DNA from 2 places in the Streptomyces sp. NPDC020884 genome. Region 2 is predicted to be linked to the other one. Evidence: predicted binding sites of a transcription regulator. Region 2 holds the regulator's gene; the other holds the start of a gene.
What was found. Region 2 encodes HspR, which represses chaperone genes until heat shock. Its sites were predicted from a motif close to TTGAGNNNNNNNNNCTCAA; they were not measured.
Positions count from the first base shown of each region.

Region 1: lon (endopeptidase La) is a predicted target of HspR. The motif match lies at 5,136-5,154, and genes of this name have one in related genera.

Region 1 is NZ_JBIRRY010000002.1:565,210-573,918, reverse strand. Features, by position in the region: gene ACH4UK_RS09270 (multifunctional oxoglutarate decarboxylase/oxoglutarate dehydrogenase thiamine pyrophosphate-binding subunit/dihydrolipoyllysine-residue succinyltransferase subunit) at 1-1,858, opposite strand, end outside; gene ACH4UK_RS09265 (ATP-binding protein) at 2,141-3,217, opposite strand; gene ACH4UK_RS09260 (response regulator transcription factor) at 3,214-3,951, opposite strand; gene ACH4UK_RS09255 (spermidine synthase) at 4,185-4,886, opposite strand; gene lon (endopeptidase La) at 5,177-7,597, shown strand; gene ACH4UK_RS09245 (polysaccharide deacetylase family protein) at 7,708-8,460, opposite strand.
Region 2 is NZ_JBIRRY010000015.1:4,844-13,552, reverse strand. Features, by position in the region: gene ACH4UK_RS35140 (pyridoxal phosphate-dependent aminotransferase) at 1-158, shown strand, start outside; gene ACH4UK_RS35135 (YbjN domain-containing protein) at 226-771, opposite strand; gene clpB (ATP-dependent chaperone ClpB) at 929-3,514, opposite strand; gene ACH4UK_RS35125 (TIGR03618 family F420-dependent PPOX class oxidoreductase) at 3,661-4,062, shown strand; gene ACH4UK_RS35120 (hypothetical protein) at 4,185-4,505, opposite strand; gene ACH4UK_RS35115 (hypothetical protein) at 4,502-4,705, opposite strand; gene ACH4UK_RS35110 (helix-turn-helix transcriptional regulator) at 4,834-5,817, shown strand; gene ACH4UK_RS35105 (hypothetical protein) at 5,940-6,464, shown strand; gene ACH4UK_RS35100 (heat shock protein transcriptional repressor HspR) at 6,562-7,014, opposite strand; gene dnaJ (molecular chaperone DnaJ) at 7,016-8,212, opposite strand; gene grpE (nucleotide exchange factor GrpE) at 8,309-8,709, opposite strand, start outside.

The DNA.
Region 1 (8,709 bases), on a different contig from region 2:
TCGAACGCGGGTCGAGGTTGCCCTCGAACTCCCGGAAGATCTGCGCGTACGACTTGCCGACGATGTTCGCCAGGACGTTCAGCCGGCCGCGGTGGGCCATGCCGATGACGACCTCGTCGAGGCGGGCCTCGGCGGCGGAGTCGAGCACCGCGTCGAGCAGCGGGATGACGGACTCGCCGCCCTCCAGCGAGAACCGCTTCTGGCCGACGTACTTCGTCTGCAGGAACGTCTCGAACGCCTCGGCCGCGTTCAGCCGGCGCAGGATGCGCAGCTGCTCCTCGCGCTCGGGCTTCGGACGCGGGCGCTCCACCCGGTCCTGCAGCCACTTGCGCTGCTTCGGGTCCTGGATGTGCATGAACTCGATGCCGGTGGTGCGGCAGTACGACTCGCGCAGCACGCCGAGGATGTCGCGGAGCTTCATCATCGTCTTGCCGGCGAACCCGCCGACCGCGAAGGACCGCTCCAGGTCCCACAGGGTGAGGCCGTGCTCGGTGATGTCCAGGTCGGGGTGCTTGCGCTGGTGGTACTCCAGCGGGTCGGTGTCGGCCATGACGTGGCCGCGGACCCGGTAGGAGTGGATCAGCTCGAAGACCCGCGCGGCCTTGGTGACGTCGTCGTCGTGCGAGGCGTCGATGTCCTTGAGCCAGCGGACCGGCTCGTAGGGGATGCGCAGCGCCTTGAAGATCTCGTCGTAGAACTCGTTCTCGCCGAGCAGCAGCTGGGACAGCACCCGCAGGAACTCGCCGGAGGCGGCGCCCTGGATGACCCGGTGGTCGTAGGTCGAGGTCAGCGTCATGACCTTCGAGATGCCGAGCTTGTTCAGGGTGTCCTGCGAGGTGCCCTGGAACTCCGCCGGGTAGTCCATCGCGCCGACGCCCATGATGAGGCCCTGACCGGGCATCAGGCGGGGCACCGAGTGGACGGTGCCGATGCCGCCGGGGTTGGTCAGCGAGGCGGTGACACCGGAGAAGTCGTCCATGCCGAGCTTGCCGATGCGGGCCCGCCGGACGATGTCCTCGTACGCCTGCCAGAACTCGAAGAAGTTGAGCGTCTCGGCCTTCTTGATGGCCGCGACGACCAGCTGGCGGTCACCGTTCGGCTTCACCAGGTCGATGGCCAGACCCAGGTTGATGTGCTCCGGCTTCACCAGGGTCGGCTTGCCGTCCTTCGTGGCGAAGGAGTAGTTCATCGACGGCATGGCCTTGAGGGCCTGGACCATCGCGTACCCGATGAGGTGCGTGAAGGAGATCTTCCCGCCGCGGGCGCGCTTGAGGTGGTTGTTGATGACGATGCGGTTGTCGAAGAGCAGCTTCACCGGGACCGCGCGGACGGATGTGGCCGTCGGCAGCTCCAGCGAGGCGTTCATGTTCTTCGCGACGGCGGCCGAGGGGCCGCGCAGCGTCACGTACTCCGGGCCGGACGGGGCCTCGGTGGCCTCGTCCGCCTTGGCCTTGGCGGGCGCGGCAGCGGGCTTCGCCGCCGCGGGCTTCGCCGGGGCCGGGGCGGCCGGGGGAGCCGGGGCTGCCGGAGCAGCGGCGGCGGGCGCGGCCTTCGCCGGAGCCGGAGCGGCTGCGGGAGCCGGTGCGGCCGGGGCGGCGGCGGGCGCCGGGGCCTCGGTCACCGGGGCCCCCGAGGCCCCGGCGCCGGGAACGGGCTTGTCCGCCGTGCCGGAGGCACCCGGCTTGTAGTCGGCGAAGAAGTCCCACCAGGCGCGATCGACCGAACTGGGATCCTGGAGGTACTGCTGGTAGATCTCGTCGACGAGCCATTCATTGGCACCGAAGGCCGCGGCCGGGTTGGTGCCCGGACTGGCTTGGTCGGTCGAGATGCTCGAGTTACTGGGGGACTGAGACGACACGGCGGCAACCGCCCTCTTCCGCTTCACAAGGTGATGGACAGCGGAAATCAAGGCTACGCCCCCCAAACCGTTCCTTGCAGGCCGGGCCGGTGCTTCGTCGTGCACATCACATCGGAAGGCGGGTTTCGGCGCAGGAAATGGCGGGAAACAAGCGAGGTTCCACTGCACTTCGGGTACGCAGGACCGCGGGTACGGTCTCGCGACCGTATCCCTTTGAGATCCCCTTCTGGCAGGACACGGATGAACGTGCTCTTCCGGTTCGACCCTATGTCAACGGCGTCGTCAACCGCGCGGCCGTGAGATTCCCGGGAGGGTGACCTGGATGCGGCAGCCCCGTGCGGATTCGGCCACCCCGATCCGGCCGCCGTGCAGATCGACCGCCCAACGGGCGATGGCCAGCCCCAGTCCCGTACCGCCGTCGCTGCCCGGACCGTGCGGGGACGGCGCCTGGCCCCGGTTGAAGCGCTCGAACACCCGGTGGCGTTCCGCCTCCGGGATGCCGGGCCCCTCGTCGATGACCTCCAGCTCCAGCGACTCGGGATAGGCCCCGCGCCGCGCGAGCACCGTCACCCGGCCGTGCGGCGGGCTGTGCTTGACCGCGTTGTCGATGAGGTTGGCGACCACCTGGTGCAGCCGCTCGGCATCCGCGTGCGCGGTGAGCTCCGGCGGTGAGACGTCCAGATGGAGATGGACGTCCGTACGGGAGTGATTGCCCGAACCCGAGGACAGACGGCGCTGGGAGGCGGCGAGATTGGCCTCTTTCAGTACGCCCGACAGATACGGCCACACCTCGAAACGGCGTGCCTTGAGCGTCACCACCCCGTTGTTCAGCCGCGACAGGTCCAGCAGCGTCTCGACCAGCCGGCCGAGCCGCTCCGTCTGCTTCAGGGCCGTACGCATCGTCTCGGGATCGGCGGCGGACACCCCGTCCACCACGTTCTCCAGCACGGCTCTCAGCGCCGCGATGGGGGTGCGCAGCTCATGGCTGACATTGGCGACCAGCTCTTTTCGATGCCGGTCCTCCGCCTCCAGATCGTCCGCCATGCGGTTGATCGTCTGCGCCAGATCGCCCAGTTCGTCCCGCCGCCCGGCGCCGCTCACCCGGCGGGTGTAGTCGCCGTGCGAGATGGACCGGGCCACCGCTCTCATCTCGTCCAGCGGCGCGGTCAGACCGTGCGCCACGAACTGGGTGATCAGCAGCGTGGCGATCACCGAGAACACCGTGATGAAGCGGAACTCCGTACGGGTGCGCAACGCGACGATCAGCAGTCCCGTGGTGATGAACACCGAGACCACGACGAGCGTGCCGAGCTTGGCCTTGATCGAGAAGGGCCGCAGTCCGGACCCTGGCCGGCTCATGGCGCGGGAGTCTCCAGGGCATAGCCCACGCCGTGCACGGTACGGATGCGCTCCGCGCCGATCTTCCGGCGCAGCGCCTTGATGTGGCTGTCGACCGTGCGGGTGCCCGAGGCGTCCGCCCAGTCCCACACCTCGGCCAGCAACTGCTCCCGGGAGAGCACCGCGCGCGGGGTGTTGGCGAGGCAGACCAGCAGGTCGAACTCGGTCGGCGTGAGATGGACGTCCTCGGCGCGCACCCGGACCCGGCGCTGCGCGTGGTCGATCTCCAGCTCACCCAGACGCAGGATTCCGCTGCGCGGGGTGACGGCGGCCAGCGCGGCCCGCTCCACCCGGCGCAGCAGGACGTGCACCCGGGCGGCCAGTTCCCGCATCGAGAACGGCTTGGTCATGTAGTCGTCCGCGCCGACCCCGAGCCCGACCAGCATGTCGGTCTCGTCGTCGCGTGCGGTGAGCATCAGCACCGGCACCGGGCGCTGCGCCTGCACCCGGCGGCAGACCTCCAGGCCGTCGAAGCCGGGAAGCATGATGTCGAGGACCATCAGGTCGGGCTGCCAGGCCTCGGCCGCGTCCACGGCCGCGGGGCCGTCCAGCGCGGTCTGCACCAGGAAGCCCTCCGCCCGCAGTCGGGCGGAAATGGCGTCGACGATCGTGGCGTCGTCCTCGACCACCAGCACCCGGCGCTGAGCCCCCGGGGTGGCCGCGACGCCGTTGTGGGTGGTGTGTGTCTGTTCCATCGCCCCGCCCCTGCCCGTTCTCGCGGGAGCCATTCCCCCGGAGGCACGGTCTTCGCTCGTGGATTTCGTGGGTGATCCTGTGTGCCGGTCAGCAGCGTAAAGGCAGCGGAGGGCTCCCGGCTACGCAGGGTGTTGTCCCGTCGGTGCGAGTTCGGGCCGGTCGGGCGGCCGGATGGTCGCCCTTGTGCCGGTTGGCCCGTGCCACTGCCGGGCCGTGCATACCGGGAGGGGGTTCAGACCGCCCTCAGTGCGAGATGGACCACGTCGGGCACACCTCGGGCAACGGCCACCTCTTCGGTCCTAACCCCGCTGAACCCGGCATTCCGCAACGCCTGTTCGAAGGCCGGCGACGGCTGCGCCGACCAGACGGCGAGCACTCCGCCCGGGGTCAGCCGGTCGCGGCAGGACGCCAGACCGGCGGGGGAGTAGAGGCTTTCGTTGCCTTCCGTGACGGTCCAGTCGGGCCCGTTGTCGATGTCCAGGCACAGGGCGTCGTAACGCTCCGTGGCCGTACGGAGGTGGGCGACCAGGTCCGCACGGAGGATCCCGGTCCGGGGGTCCGCCAGCGCCGGCCCGGAGATCCGCTCCAGCGGCCCGGTCAGGTGCCAGTCCACGATCGCCTGCTCCCGCTCCACCACCACGATCCGGCCCCAGCGTCTCTCCTCGGCGGCCCGCAGCAGGGAGAACCCGACGCCCAGACCGCCGATCAGCACCGAGGGGCCGGACCGCCCGGCGGGCAGGGCGGCCAGCGCGGCGTCGATCAGCAGCCGTTCGGAGCGCCCGTCGGAGGTGTCCATCAGGAAGCAGCCGTTGGCGATGATCTCGAAGTGTTCCCCGCGCTCCCGCAGCACGACCTCGCCGAAGGGGCCCTCGCGGCGGTCCAGCACGACGGGGGCGTCGGGCAGACGCGTCGGCAGCGGGGCAGGGACGGACATCGCGGACATGATGTGGCTCTCCGGTCTCCGGTGGTAGCGGTCGGTGCCCGCCCATCCTGTCCGCCGCCCGGGACGAAGGCCAGCATGTTTCCCGCGCCGGAGGTGGGAACAACGGTCCGCCCCGCAGCGCTCCCGTACACAGAGGTCCCGCACCGGCCGGGCGGGCGGGACGGCCGGTCCGCAGAGGGTGGGGCCACCTGATCGCTCAGAGCGAACAGCACTGGGGGAACATTCGGCGGCTCAGGAGCATTGAGCCCACATAGCTCAACTTGCCTGCCGAAGGGGAGATCATGACTAACGAGTCCCAGGCGTTCACACCGATCGACCTGCCTGTGCTGCCGCTCGACGACGAGGTCGTCCTGCCCGGCATGGTGGTGCCGCTGGACCTGTCCGACGCCGAGGTGCGCGCCGCCGTCGAGGCCGCGCAGGCCGCCGCCGACCCCGGGGGCGGCAAGCCCGAGGTGCTGCTGGTCCCGCGGATCGACGGGACCTACACGGGGACCGGTGTCCTCGGCACCGTCGAGCAGGTCGGACGCCTGTCGGACGGCGACCCGGGCGCCCTCATCCGGGCCCGCGACCGGGTCCGCATCGGCGCCGGGACCAGCGGGCCCGGCCGGGCGCTCTGGGTCGAGGGGACCGTGCTCGACTCCGTCGTCCCCGACCCGCTGCCCGGATCCGCCGCCGAGCTCGTCAAGGAGTACAAGGCGCTCGCCACCAGCTGGCTGAAGAAGCGCGGCGCCTGGCAGGTCGTGGACCGGGTCCAGCAGATCGAGGGCGTCTCCGCGCTCGCCGACAACTCCGGATACTCGCCCTTCCTCACCACCGCCCAGAAGGTCCGGCTCCTGGAGACCGTGGACCCGATCGCCCGGCTGAAGCTCGCCATCCAGTGGCTGAGCGAGCACCTCGCCGAACAGGACGTCGCCGAGTCCATCGCCAAGGACGTCCAGGACGGCGTCGACAAGCAGCAGCGCGAGTTCCTGCTGCGCCGCCAGCTGGACGCCGTGCGCAAGGAGCTCTCCGAGCTCAACGGCGACCCCGAGGGCGAGTCCGACGACTACCGGGCCCGCGTCGAGGCCGCCGACCTGCCAGAGCACGTCCGTGAGGCCGCGCTCAAGGAGGTCGAGAAGCTGGAGCGCTCCAGCGACCAGTCGCCCGAGGGCTCCTGGATCCGCACCTGGCTGGACACCGTCCTCGAACTGCCCTGGACCGAGCGCACCGAGGACGCCTACGACATCCGCGGCGCCCAGGAGGTCCTGGACGCCGAGCACGCCGGCCTCGCCGACGTGAAGGAACGCATCACCGAATACCTCGCGGTGCGCAAGCGCCGTGCCGACCGGGGCCTGGGCGTCGTCGGCGGTCGCCGCGGCGGTGCGGTGCTCGCCCTCGTCGGCCCGCCCGGCGTCGGCAAGACCTCGCTCGGCGAGTCCGTCGCGCACGCCATGGGCCGCAAGTTCGTCCGGGTCGCGCTCGGCGGCGTCCGGGACGAGGCGGAGATCCGCGGCCACCGGCGCACCTACGTCGGCGCGCTGCCCGGACGCATCGTGCGGGCCATCAAGGAGGCCGGTTCGATGAACCCGGTCGTCCTGCTCGACGAGATCGACAAGGTCGGCTCCGACTTCCGGGGCGACCCGGCCGCCGCCCTCCTCGAAGTCCTCGACCCGGCCCAGAACCACACCTTCCGCGACCACTACCTGGAGGTCGAGCTCGACCTCAGCGACGTCGTCTTCCTCGCCACCGCCAATGTGCTCGAAGCCATCCCGGAGGCCCTGCTCGACCGCATGGAGCTGGTCCGCCTCGACGGCTACACCGAGGACGAGAAGGTCGTCATCGCCCGGGACCACCTGCTCCCGCGCCAGCTGGAGCGGGCCGGCCTGGAGAAGGACGAGGTGGCCCTGGAGGAGTCGGCGCTGCGCAAGCTGGCCGGCGAGTACACCCGGGAGGCGGGCGTACGGAATCTGGAGCGGGCCGTCGCCCGGCTGCTCCGCAAGATCGCGGCCCAGCACGAACTGGGCGACCGCGAGCTGCCGTCCACGGTGACCGACGCGGACCTGCGCGGCCTCATCGGCCGTCCGCACCACGTGCCCGAGTCCGCCCAGGATCCGGCCGAGCGCCGCACGGCGGTGCCGGGCGTGGCCACCGGGCTCGCGGTGACCGGGGCGGGCGGTGACGTCCTCTTCGTCGAGGCGTCGCTCGCCGACCCGGAGACCGGGGCCTCCGGACTGACCCTGACCGGTCAGCTCGGGGACGTCATGAAGGAGTCGGCGCAGATCGCGCTGAGCTTCCTGCGGTCGCACGGCGCGGAGCTGGAGCTGCCGGTCGCCGACCTCAAGGACCGGGGCGTGCACATCCACTTCCCGGCGGGCGCGGTCCCCAAGGACGGCCCGAGCGCCGGCATCACCCTGACGACCGCCCTGGCCTCGCTGCTCTCCGGACGCCTCGTCCGTACGGATGTGGCGATGACCGGTGAGGTGTCGCTGACCGGACGGGTGCTGCCGATCGGGGGCCTCAAGCAGAAGCTGCTGGCCGCCCACCGCGCGGGCATCACCACCGTCGTGATCCCCCAGCGCAACGAGGCCGACCTGGACGACGTCCCGGCCGAGGTGCTGGAGAAGCTGGACGTCCACCCGGTCACGGACGTCCGCCAGGTGCTGGAGATCGCCCTCAGCCCGGCTTCGGCCAGGGCCGGGGGGAGGATCCCGGCCGCGGCCTGAGCGCCACGCTGTGACGGGCGCGGCATCCGGTGCGCGGCCGGTACGGACGGCCCGCTTCCCGAGTCGACGGGGGCGGGCCGTTCCGCGTTCCCGGTTCCCGGTTCAGGTGCTCAGGGGCGGTAGATCGTGCCCGGCTCCGGCTCGGCGGGGGCCATCAGCTCGGGGACGGTCACGAAGGTGTAGCCGTCCTTCCGGAGCGCGTCGATGATCCCGGGCACGGCGGGCACGGTGCCCGGGTAGATGTCGTGCAGCAGGATGATGCCGTCCTTGCCCGCCTGGTCCAGGATCCGCTTCTGGATCAGCGCCGAGTCGTTCGTCGAGTAGTCCTTGGCGGTGGCGCTCCACAGCACCTGGGAGAGTCCCAGGTCCTTGCTGATCTCCGAGACCGTGTCGTCGGTGCGGCCCTGCGGCGGGCGCATCAGCCGGGGCTTCTTGCCGGTGATCTTCTCGATGGCCAGCTGCGTCTTCTCCAGCTCGCCGCGTATCTCGTCCGGCTTCCGGTCGGTCAGGATCTCGTGCGTCCAGGTGTGGTTGGCGACCTCGTGGCCCTCGTCCTCGATGCGCCGCACCGTCCCGGGGTGCTTGATCACGTGGTGCTTGCCCAGCAGGAAGAAGGTGGCGTGCACCTTCTTCTTTTTGAGGATGTCCAGCAGCTTCGGGGTGTCCTTGCCCGGACCGGCGTCGAAGGTCAGGGCGATGCACTTGGCCTTGCGGCAGTCCACCGGCCCGAACGTGCCCTTGGCGTCGCCGGCCGCCTCCCCGCGCGCCGAGCCCGGGGCCGTCGTGTCCATCGAGCAGCCGCTCACCAGCAATGTGAGCGCCGTCACCAGCGCCGCGGCCAACCCCGCCCCTGCCAACGGCATCTTTCCGGGCACGACACATCACTCCTCTGTGCGGGAAATCCGCACAGGTGTGCGGTACGTCGAGGACTATACACAGCATGTATACATCGAGTGCATAGTGGAGCCTCGAACCGCGAGAACCCGCCCCGCGACCCGGGGTGCGGTCGCCGGGCTGCCGACGTCGGTCCACTCCTGCGAAATACTGGCCGAGCTGCGGCGTCGACCGGTCGCGGAAGAGACTTTCATCGGCAGGAAACCGTACGAGGGGTA
Region 2 (8,709 bases):
TCTGCCGCGCGCTCCCCGAGCGCTGCGGGGTCGCGGCCGTGCCGAACTCGGTCTTCTACGACGATCCGGAGGCGGGGCGGCGCCAGGTCCGCTTCACCTTCTGCAAGCGGGACGACGTGCTGGAGGAGGCGGTGGAGCGGCTGGGGCGGCTCGGCTGAACACGGCGACGGCCCGGGAGACGGTCGTGCTGACCGTCTCCCGGGCCGTTCCCATCGCTGGGGGGGACTAGGCGCCCTCGGGCTCCACGTCGTCCGTCTTGCCCTCGGCGGGCTGGATGCCGAGGCGCTCGACGAGCCACTTGTCGAACTCGATCGAGGCGCGCACCCAGCTGACCGTCGAGGAGACGAAGTGCTCCAGGCTGACGCCGGTGCCGATGAGCATCTGCGCCTCACCGATCAGCCGGACGGAACCCGCCTCGCCCTCCTCGCCCTCGTGGGCGTGGGTGTAGACCTTGGGCCACAGGGTGCGGCGGTTCCAGTCGTCGATGGCGTCCAGGAGGACGGGACGCTGGTCGAGCGCGTGGGGGCGGTCGTAGAACGTACGGACCGAGAAGACCTGCTGCTCGTCCTCGCCCCGGAACATGAAGTACGTCCGGAACTCTTCCCACGGCGCCGCGAGGTCGCCCTCGTCGTCGACGACGTACTTCAGCTCCATCTGCTCGAGGAGCTGCTTGACGAGGTCCTGGTCAGGGACGACGGGGCCCTCCGGTCCTGCCGCCTGCGGTTCGGGCTGGCCCCCGAAATTAGGAATCGAGGACGGATCGATGCTCACCGTTATTTCCCTTCGTGCGGTTGCGGCCATCCTCTCCCATGGCGGGCGGGGCATGGCAAGCCCGGCGGCCGCTATCCGCCACAAGCTGACAGACAGCGCGTGAGGACGGGATCCGCCGGGCCTTCGCCCACAGAGTGCGACACTCGGTGACCGGTGGTCACGCGCCGGGGCCGACGACCAGCCCGTCCTCGACCCGGTCCACCCGTACGGTGTCACCGTCGCGGACCTCGCCGGACAGGATCTCCTTGGCGAGCCGGTCGCCGATCGCCGTCTGGATGAGCCGGCGCAGCGGCCGCGCCCCGTACGCCGGGTCGTTGCCCTTCTCGGCGAGCCAGGCCAGCGCCTCGGGCGAGACCTCCAGGGTGAGCCTGCGGTCGGCCAGCCGCTTGGCGAGCCGGTCGATCTGGAGCCCCGCGATGTGCGCGAGCTCGTCGCCGGACAGGGCGGAGAACACCACCAGGTCGTCGAGCCGGTTGACGAACTCCGGCTTGAACGAGGCCCGCACCACGTCCAGCACCTGCTCCTTCTTCACCTCGGGCTTGACCAGGGGATCCATCAGGAACTGGCTGCCGAGGTTGGAGGTGAGGACGAGGATGGTGTTGCGGAAGTCGACCGTGCGGCCCTGGCCGTCGGTGAGCCGGCCGTCGTCGAGGACCTGGAGCAGGATGTCGAAGACCTCGGGGTGGGCCTTCTCGACCTCGTCCAGGAGCACGACGCTATACGGGCGGCGGCGGACGGCCTCGGTGAGCTGGCCGCCCTCCTCGTAACCGACGTAACCGGGCGGGGCTCCGACGAGGCGGGCGACGCTGTGCTTCTCGCCGTACTCGCTCATGTCGATGCGGATCATGGCCCGCTCGTCGTCGAACAGGAAGTCCGCGAGCGCCTTGGCCAGCTCGGTCTTGCCGACACCGGTGGGGCCGAGGAAGAGGAACGAGCCGGTGGGCCGGTCGGGGTCGGCGATCCCGGCCCTGGTCCGGCGTACGGCGTCGGAGACGGCCTGCACGGCCTCGCTCTGCCCGATCAGCCGCTTGCCCAGCTCGCTCTCCATCCGCAGCAGCTTCTGCGTCTCGCCCTCCAGCAGCCGTCCGGCCGGGATGCCGGTCCAGGCGCCGACGACGTCCGCGATGTCGTCCGGGCCGACCTCCTCCTTGACCATGGTGTCCTTGGAGGCCTCCTGCTCGGCCTCGGCCGCCTCCTCCAACTCCCGCTCCAGCCCCGGGATCTCCCCGTACAGCAGCTTGGAGGCGGCGTCGAAGTCGCCGTCGCGCTGGGCGCGTTCGGCCTGGCCGCGCAGCTCGTCGAGACGCTCCTTGAGCTCACCGACCCGGTTGAGGCCCTGCTTCTCCTTCTCCCAGCGGGCGTTGAGGCCGCGCAGCTCCTCCTCCTTGTCGGCGAGGTCGCGGCGCAGCTTCTCCAGGCGCTGCTTGGAGGCGGCGTCGGACTCGTTCTTCAGCGCCAGCTCCTCCATGCGCAACCGGTCGACGGAGCGCTGGAGTTCGTCGATCTCCAGCGGCGAGGAGTCGATCTCCATACGGAGCCGGGAGGCGGCCTCGTCGACCAGGTCGATGGCCTTGTCCGGGAGGAAGCGGGAGGTGATGTAGCGGTCGGAGAGGGTGGCGGCGGCCACCAGCGCCGAGTCCGCGATCTGCACCTTGTGGTGGGCCTCGTAGCGGCCCTTGAGCCCGCGCAGGATCGCGATGGTGTCCTCGACGGAGGGCTCGGCGACCAGCACCTGCTGGAAGCGGCGCTCGAGGGCGGGGTCCTTCTCGATGCGCTCGCGGTACTCGTCGAGCGTCGTCGCGCCGACCATGCGCAGCTCGCCGCGGGCCAGCATCGGCTTGAGCATGTTGCCCGCGTCCATCGCGGAGTCGCCGCCCGCGCCCGCGCCGACGACGGTGTGCAGCTCGTCGATGAAGGTGATGATCCGGCCGTCGCTCTCCTTGATCTCGGAGAGGACGGTCTTCAGACGCTCCTCGAACTCGCCGCGGTACTTCGCGCCCGCGACCATCGCGCCGAGGTCCAGGGAGACCAGCCGCTTGTTCTTCAGGCTCTCGGGAACATCGCCCTTGACGATGCGCTGGGCGAGCCCCTCGACGACGGCGGTCTTCCCCACGCCGGGCTCGCCGATGAGAACGGGGTTGTTCTTCGTCCGGCGCGACAGCACCTGCACGACGCGGCGGATCTCCTGGTCCCTGCCGATGACCGGGTCCAGCTTGCCCTCGCGCGCGGCGGCCGTGAAGTCGGTGCCGAACTTCTCCAGGGCCTTGTACTGGCCCTCGGGGTCGGGTGTGGTCACTCGGCGCCCTCCCCTGCTCGTCTCGAATGCGGCCAGCAGCTTCTTGGCGCCGGCGCCCTGCCCGTCGAGGATCTCCCCGGCGCGGCCCCCCTTGGCGGCGATGCCGATCAGCAGGTGCTCGGTGGAAATGTAGTCGTCGCCCAGCTCCTCGGCCCGCTGGGCGGCGTCCTGGATGACGGCGAGCAGCTCGCGGTTGGGCTGCGGCGGGGCGACGGTGGAGCCGGTGACGCTGGGCAGTCCCCCGAGCAGCCGCTCGGCCCCGGCCCGTACGGCGGCCTGGTCGGCCTCGACGGCGGCGAGCAGGTCGATGATGTTCTCGTTGGCCTCGCCCCCCAGCAGCGCGAGCAGCAGGTGCGCCGGCGTGAGGTCGGCGTGCCCGTCCTTCACCGCCCTGCTGGTGGCCGCGTTGATGGCATCCCGGCTCTTGTTGGTCAGCTCGGCGTCCACGTGTGGTTACTCCTCCTCGCAGCTGGCGGGTCGCGCCTGTGTCCTGTGTTGACTTAATCAACGTACACAAAGTTGAGTCTATTCCACTCAAGGGCATGCGCGCACGCGCTGCGGGCCTCCGATGGGAGTGCTCGTACGCTGCCTCCATGGCAGACGTACACGATCCCGCTCCCGCATACGTCGCGTTCTGGCGCGAGAGCCACCTGTCCACTCTGACGACACCCCGCCCCGACGGCACGCCGCACGTGGTGCCGGTGTGCGTGACGTACGACCCCCGGGCCGGGGTGGCGCGCGTGATCACCGACGGCGGCAGCCGCAAGGTCGCCCACATCCGGGCCGCGGGCCCCGGCGGGGCCCGGGTCGCCGTCTGTCAGATCGACCGGGCCCGCTGGGCGACCCTGGAGGGCCGCGCGGTCATCCGCACCGAACCGGAGGCCGTCGCGGACGCGGAGGCCCGCCACGAGGAGCGCTACGGCCGCGCGCCGCGGGTCAATCCGACCCGGGTCGTCATCGAGATCACCCTCGACCGGGCGCTCGGCAAGGCCTGACCCCGCGGACGAGGACAGCGGCCCCTGAACGGGAACAGCACAACGGCGCCACCGTGTTCAGGTCACGGTGGCGCCGCTGTGTGGGGGAGCGCCGGAGCGATAGGTGACGACGGGGGAATCGCTCAGGCACTGCGGGGGGTGGCAGAAAGGGGTTCCGCGTCGAACAGCTCGTGGTCCCGCTGATCGAGGTTGACGAAGATCATGCCGTACCTGACGGCGCAGCGAACCGGCTGCGGCGCCCCGCGAGGCCGACGGAGGCAGCGATAGGCGCGGACGTCCTCGTCCTCTTCCATCACCACGACGATCGGCTCTCCGAACAGGGTGACCATCAACGAGTCGCCACGGCGGGGGAGGGCCGTGAGCAGATCGATGAAATGCCACCCTGAGCGATAGGCGGTTGCCATCTCGCGCCGGAAGGTGCGGTCGTCCGGCGGGGTGCTCATGCGTCCGTGCGGGCCGGAGTGACCCAACCGATGTCACCTGGGACCGCGGCGGGCGCGATCCAGCCTATGTCGCCGGGCGCTGCCGCCTGAACAGCCTTTTCCTCGCCGCTGCCGCCCGTGACGCCGACGCCCGTCAGCCCGAGTCCAAGGGCCGCGACGAACGAGGCGGCAAGCGCCGAGCGAAGCATTCGCTTGTACATAGTCGGCTTCGTCCTCACTTGTGGATTCTTCTCCCCCGCACCTAAGACGATGTCCCACCTGGGCACGCGAACACCACTGGGTCGATGCATCATGTTCCTGAATGTTCAGGAACCTGGGGGGTGGAGAAATGACCACAAGCCACACAAAGACGACACATCCTCACGGGATCACCGAACTATGCGAAGCAGGGGGGCGTCTTTACGCCACCGCGCTCCGGTCCGGCCGTATCGCCCGATCCGAACTGGAACCCGCTCCGTGCCTGATGGAATTCGCGTTGCTCCATCCCGACCCGGACGACCCGGGCTGGCTCCGGCCGGTGCCGCCGTCAGCGGCGCTGGCCCAGCACCTGCATCCCATAGAACGCGAGATCCAGGAACGCCGACGGCATTCGATGGAACTGACCGAGTCCTTCGAGCCTTTCATGGACATCAGCGCCCAGGGTCCGCCCATGACGCATGCCATCACCGTGCTGGAGGGCGTCAACCGGATCAATGCCGCCCTCGATCTCGCGACCACGGAATGCCGGACCGAGGTGCTCACCGTCCAACCGGGCGGCGGACGGAATGAGGACCAGCTCAGCAAATCCCTGGAACGCGGGCTCTCGGTCGTCGACCGCGGGGTGCGCATCCGCACCCTCTACCAGCACACGGTGCGCCACAGCCCCAGCACGCTGGCCTACGCCGAGCGGATAGCCAACGACAACGTGGAGATCCGGACCCTCGAGGAACTCATAGAGCGCCTGATCGTCTTCGATCGCACGGTCGCCTTCATCCCCGCGCAGGACGACCGCCAGGTCGCCCTCGAACTGCGCCACCCCGGCCTCGTCGAATATCTTGTGAAGGTCTTCGAGCAGCTCTGGACCCGTGCCGCGCCACTTCTCGAAGAGGTCAAGTACGACCCGATGCCGCAGGGAATCAGCGGCGTCCAGCGCTCCATCGCCCAACTGCTCATCGAAGGACACGTCGACGATTCCATCGCCCGCCGGCTCGGCATGAACGTCCGGACCTGCCGTGCGCACGTGGCCAAACTCTCCGCCGCCCTGGGGAGCAGCAGCCGCGCCCAACTCGGCTATCTGATCGCACGTTCGGGAATCCTGGACCAGAGCCACTGACCCGCCGGATCGCCCGGCCGCGGGGCCGGGCGGACTCCCCCGCGTCCCGAGAGAATCCCCTACGTCAGTCCTGACCGACCTGACGAACACCTTCCGCGCGACAGAAGGACCACGAAGCCCAGATGACCGACACCACCCCCCTGCCCGCCGCCGTCGAGGACGACCACCACGGGGACATCCTGGTCGAACTCGTCGGCGAGCACGGCGAGATACTCGTCGTGAGCGGCGAAGGAATCCCCCGCGTCACCCTCACCCGCGCACCCGGCGCCGCGATCGACGACCACATCGCCATCGGCACCCGCGACCCCCACCGCCTCACACTCACCGTGGACGGCCGGGACGCGACGATCGCGCCCGGCAAGGGGAAGCTCCGCCGCCGCTCCTACCGGGTCGACGTCCGCTGCGCGGGTACGTCCTACCGGCTGGTGCCCGACTCGATCCCGAGCAGCCGGCTGACCCGCGACGGGACCCACCTCGGGGACTTCTCCTCGGACGGCGACCGGCGGGTGATCGCCGAATGGCGGGCCGACGCCGCCGTCGAGCCGACCGACGCGGCGATCGGCTACGCCCTGGCCGCCGCGTTCGGCACCGGCGGCCAGCCGATGTGGATGATGGCGGTCGACGCGGTCAGCACCGCCCTGCCGTAGGAACGGGGCCCGCCCGCACACGCCACGGGGCCGGGAGAGCGCGTGAACGCTCTCCCGGCCCCGTGGGCGTACCCAGGGTCCCGCCGGGGGACGGCCCTCAGTCCGTCGGCCGCTTCGGCTTCGGCCGCCAGACCACCAGCGCGCTGGTCTGCTGCACGTCCTGGTAGGGCACCAGGTCCCGGCGGTACGAGGCGTGCACCTGGGCCTCGCGCTGCTGCATGGCGACCGCCGCGCCGTCCACCGCCGCCGAGAGCTCGGCGACGCGCTGCTGGAGGGCTGCCACCTGGTTCTCCAGCTCGATGATCCGCTTGATGCCCGCGAGGTTGATGCCCTCGTCCTGCGACAGCTGCTGCACGGTGCGCAGCAGCTCGATGTCGCGGGTGGAGTAGCGCCGGCCGCGCCCGGCCGTACGGTCCGGGGAGACCAGGCCGAGGCGGTCGTACTGGCGCAGTGTCTGCGGGTGGAGACCCGAGAGCTGGGCCGCGATCGAGATCACGTACACCGGCGTCTCATCGGTCAGCTGGTACGGATTGCGTCGACGGCCGTCCATCTCAAGCTCCCTTCGCAGCCTGGAACAGTTCCGCCCGCGGGTCCTCGTCCGCGGTCGCCTTCCGGTAGGCCTCCAGGGCGTCCCGGGCCTCCTGGCCCAGGTCCCTGGGAACCGCGACCTCCACGGTGACCAGGAGGTCGCCACGGGTGCCGTCCTTGCGCACCGCGCCCTTGCCCCGGGCGCGCATCGTACGCCCGTTGGGGGTGCCGGCGGGAAGCTTCAGGGTGACCGGGGGGCCGCCGAGAGTGGGGACCTTCACCTCGCCGCCGAGCGTCGCCTCCACGAAGGTGACGGGCACGGTGACCGTGAGGTTGTCGCCCTTGCGGCCGAAGACCGGGTGGGCGTCGACGTGGACGACGACATAGAGGTCGCCGGCCGGACCGCCGCGCTCGCCCGCACCGCCCTTGCCGCGCAGCCGGATCCGCTGACCGTCGGAGACGCCCGCCGGGATCCTCACCTGCATGGTGCGCGCCGACTTCGCCCGGCCGCTGCCCTTGCAGACGTCGCAGGGGTCCTGGGCGATGAGGCCCCGGCCCTTGCAGTCCACACAGGGGTCGGTGAGCGAGAAGCCGCCGCCGCTGCCGCGCGAGACCTGGCCGGTGCCGACACAGGTCGGGCAGACCCTGGGGGTGCCGTTCTTGTCCCCGGTGCCGGAACACGCCTTGCAGGGCGCCTGGCTGGACATCCGCAGCGGGACCGTGGCCCCGTCGACCGCCTCGGTGAAGCTGAGCGTCACCTCGGACTCGATGTCCTGGCCGCGCCGCGGCTGGACGCGGGTGCCCGTGCCGCCGCGGTTGAACAGCCCGCCGAAGACGTCGCCGAGACCGCCCCCGCCGCCGAAGCCGCCGCCCGCGCCGCCCTGTCCGCCACCGCCGCCCGGGGCGCCCCCGCCGAAGAGGTCGCCCAGGTCGAAGTTGAAGTTGCCGCCCGCACCACCGGGACCGGCACGGAAGCCGCCGTTGCCGAAGAGGGCGCGCGCCTCGTCGTACTCCTTGCGCTTCTTGGGGTCACCGAGGATGTCGTTCGCCTCGGAGATATCCTTGAAGCGCTCCTCCGCCTTGGCGTCGCCCTTGTTGGCGTCCGGGTGGAACTCGCGGGCGAGCTTCCGGTACGCCTTCTTGACCTCGGCGTCCGTGGCGTCCTTGGGGACGCCGAGGACCTTGTAGTAGTCCTTCTCGACGAAGTCCTTCGTGCTCATCGACGTCCCTCCTTCCGGACGATCGGCCGAGCGGCCGGCCCGTGGGCCGGCCGCCGGACCGGTCGGTGTGCACCGTGGTGATCGGACGGGTTGCCGTCAGACCTCCTCGGTGCCACCGCTCTCCTCGTCGTCTGTCTGCTCTTCCTTGGCCGCGGCGGGCGTGGCGCCCGGCTGCGGCTCGGCGACGGCCACCCGCGCGGGGCGGATGGTGCGCTCGCCGATGCGATACCCCGGCTGCAGGATCGCCACGCAGGTCGTCTCGGTGACGTCCGGCGCGTAGCTGTGCATCAGGGCCTCGTGGATCGTCGGGTCGAAGGGCTCGCCCTCCTTGCCGAACTGCTGGAGGCCCAGCTTCGCGACGACGGTCTCCATCGATTCGGCCACCGACTTGAAGCCGCCGACCAGCTCGCCGTGTTCCCGCGCGCGGCCGACGTCGTCGAGCACGGGCAGGAGCTCGGACAGGAGGTTCGCGACGGCGATCTCCTTGACCGTGACCC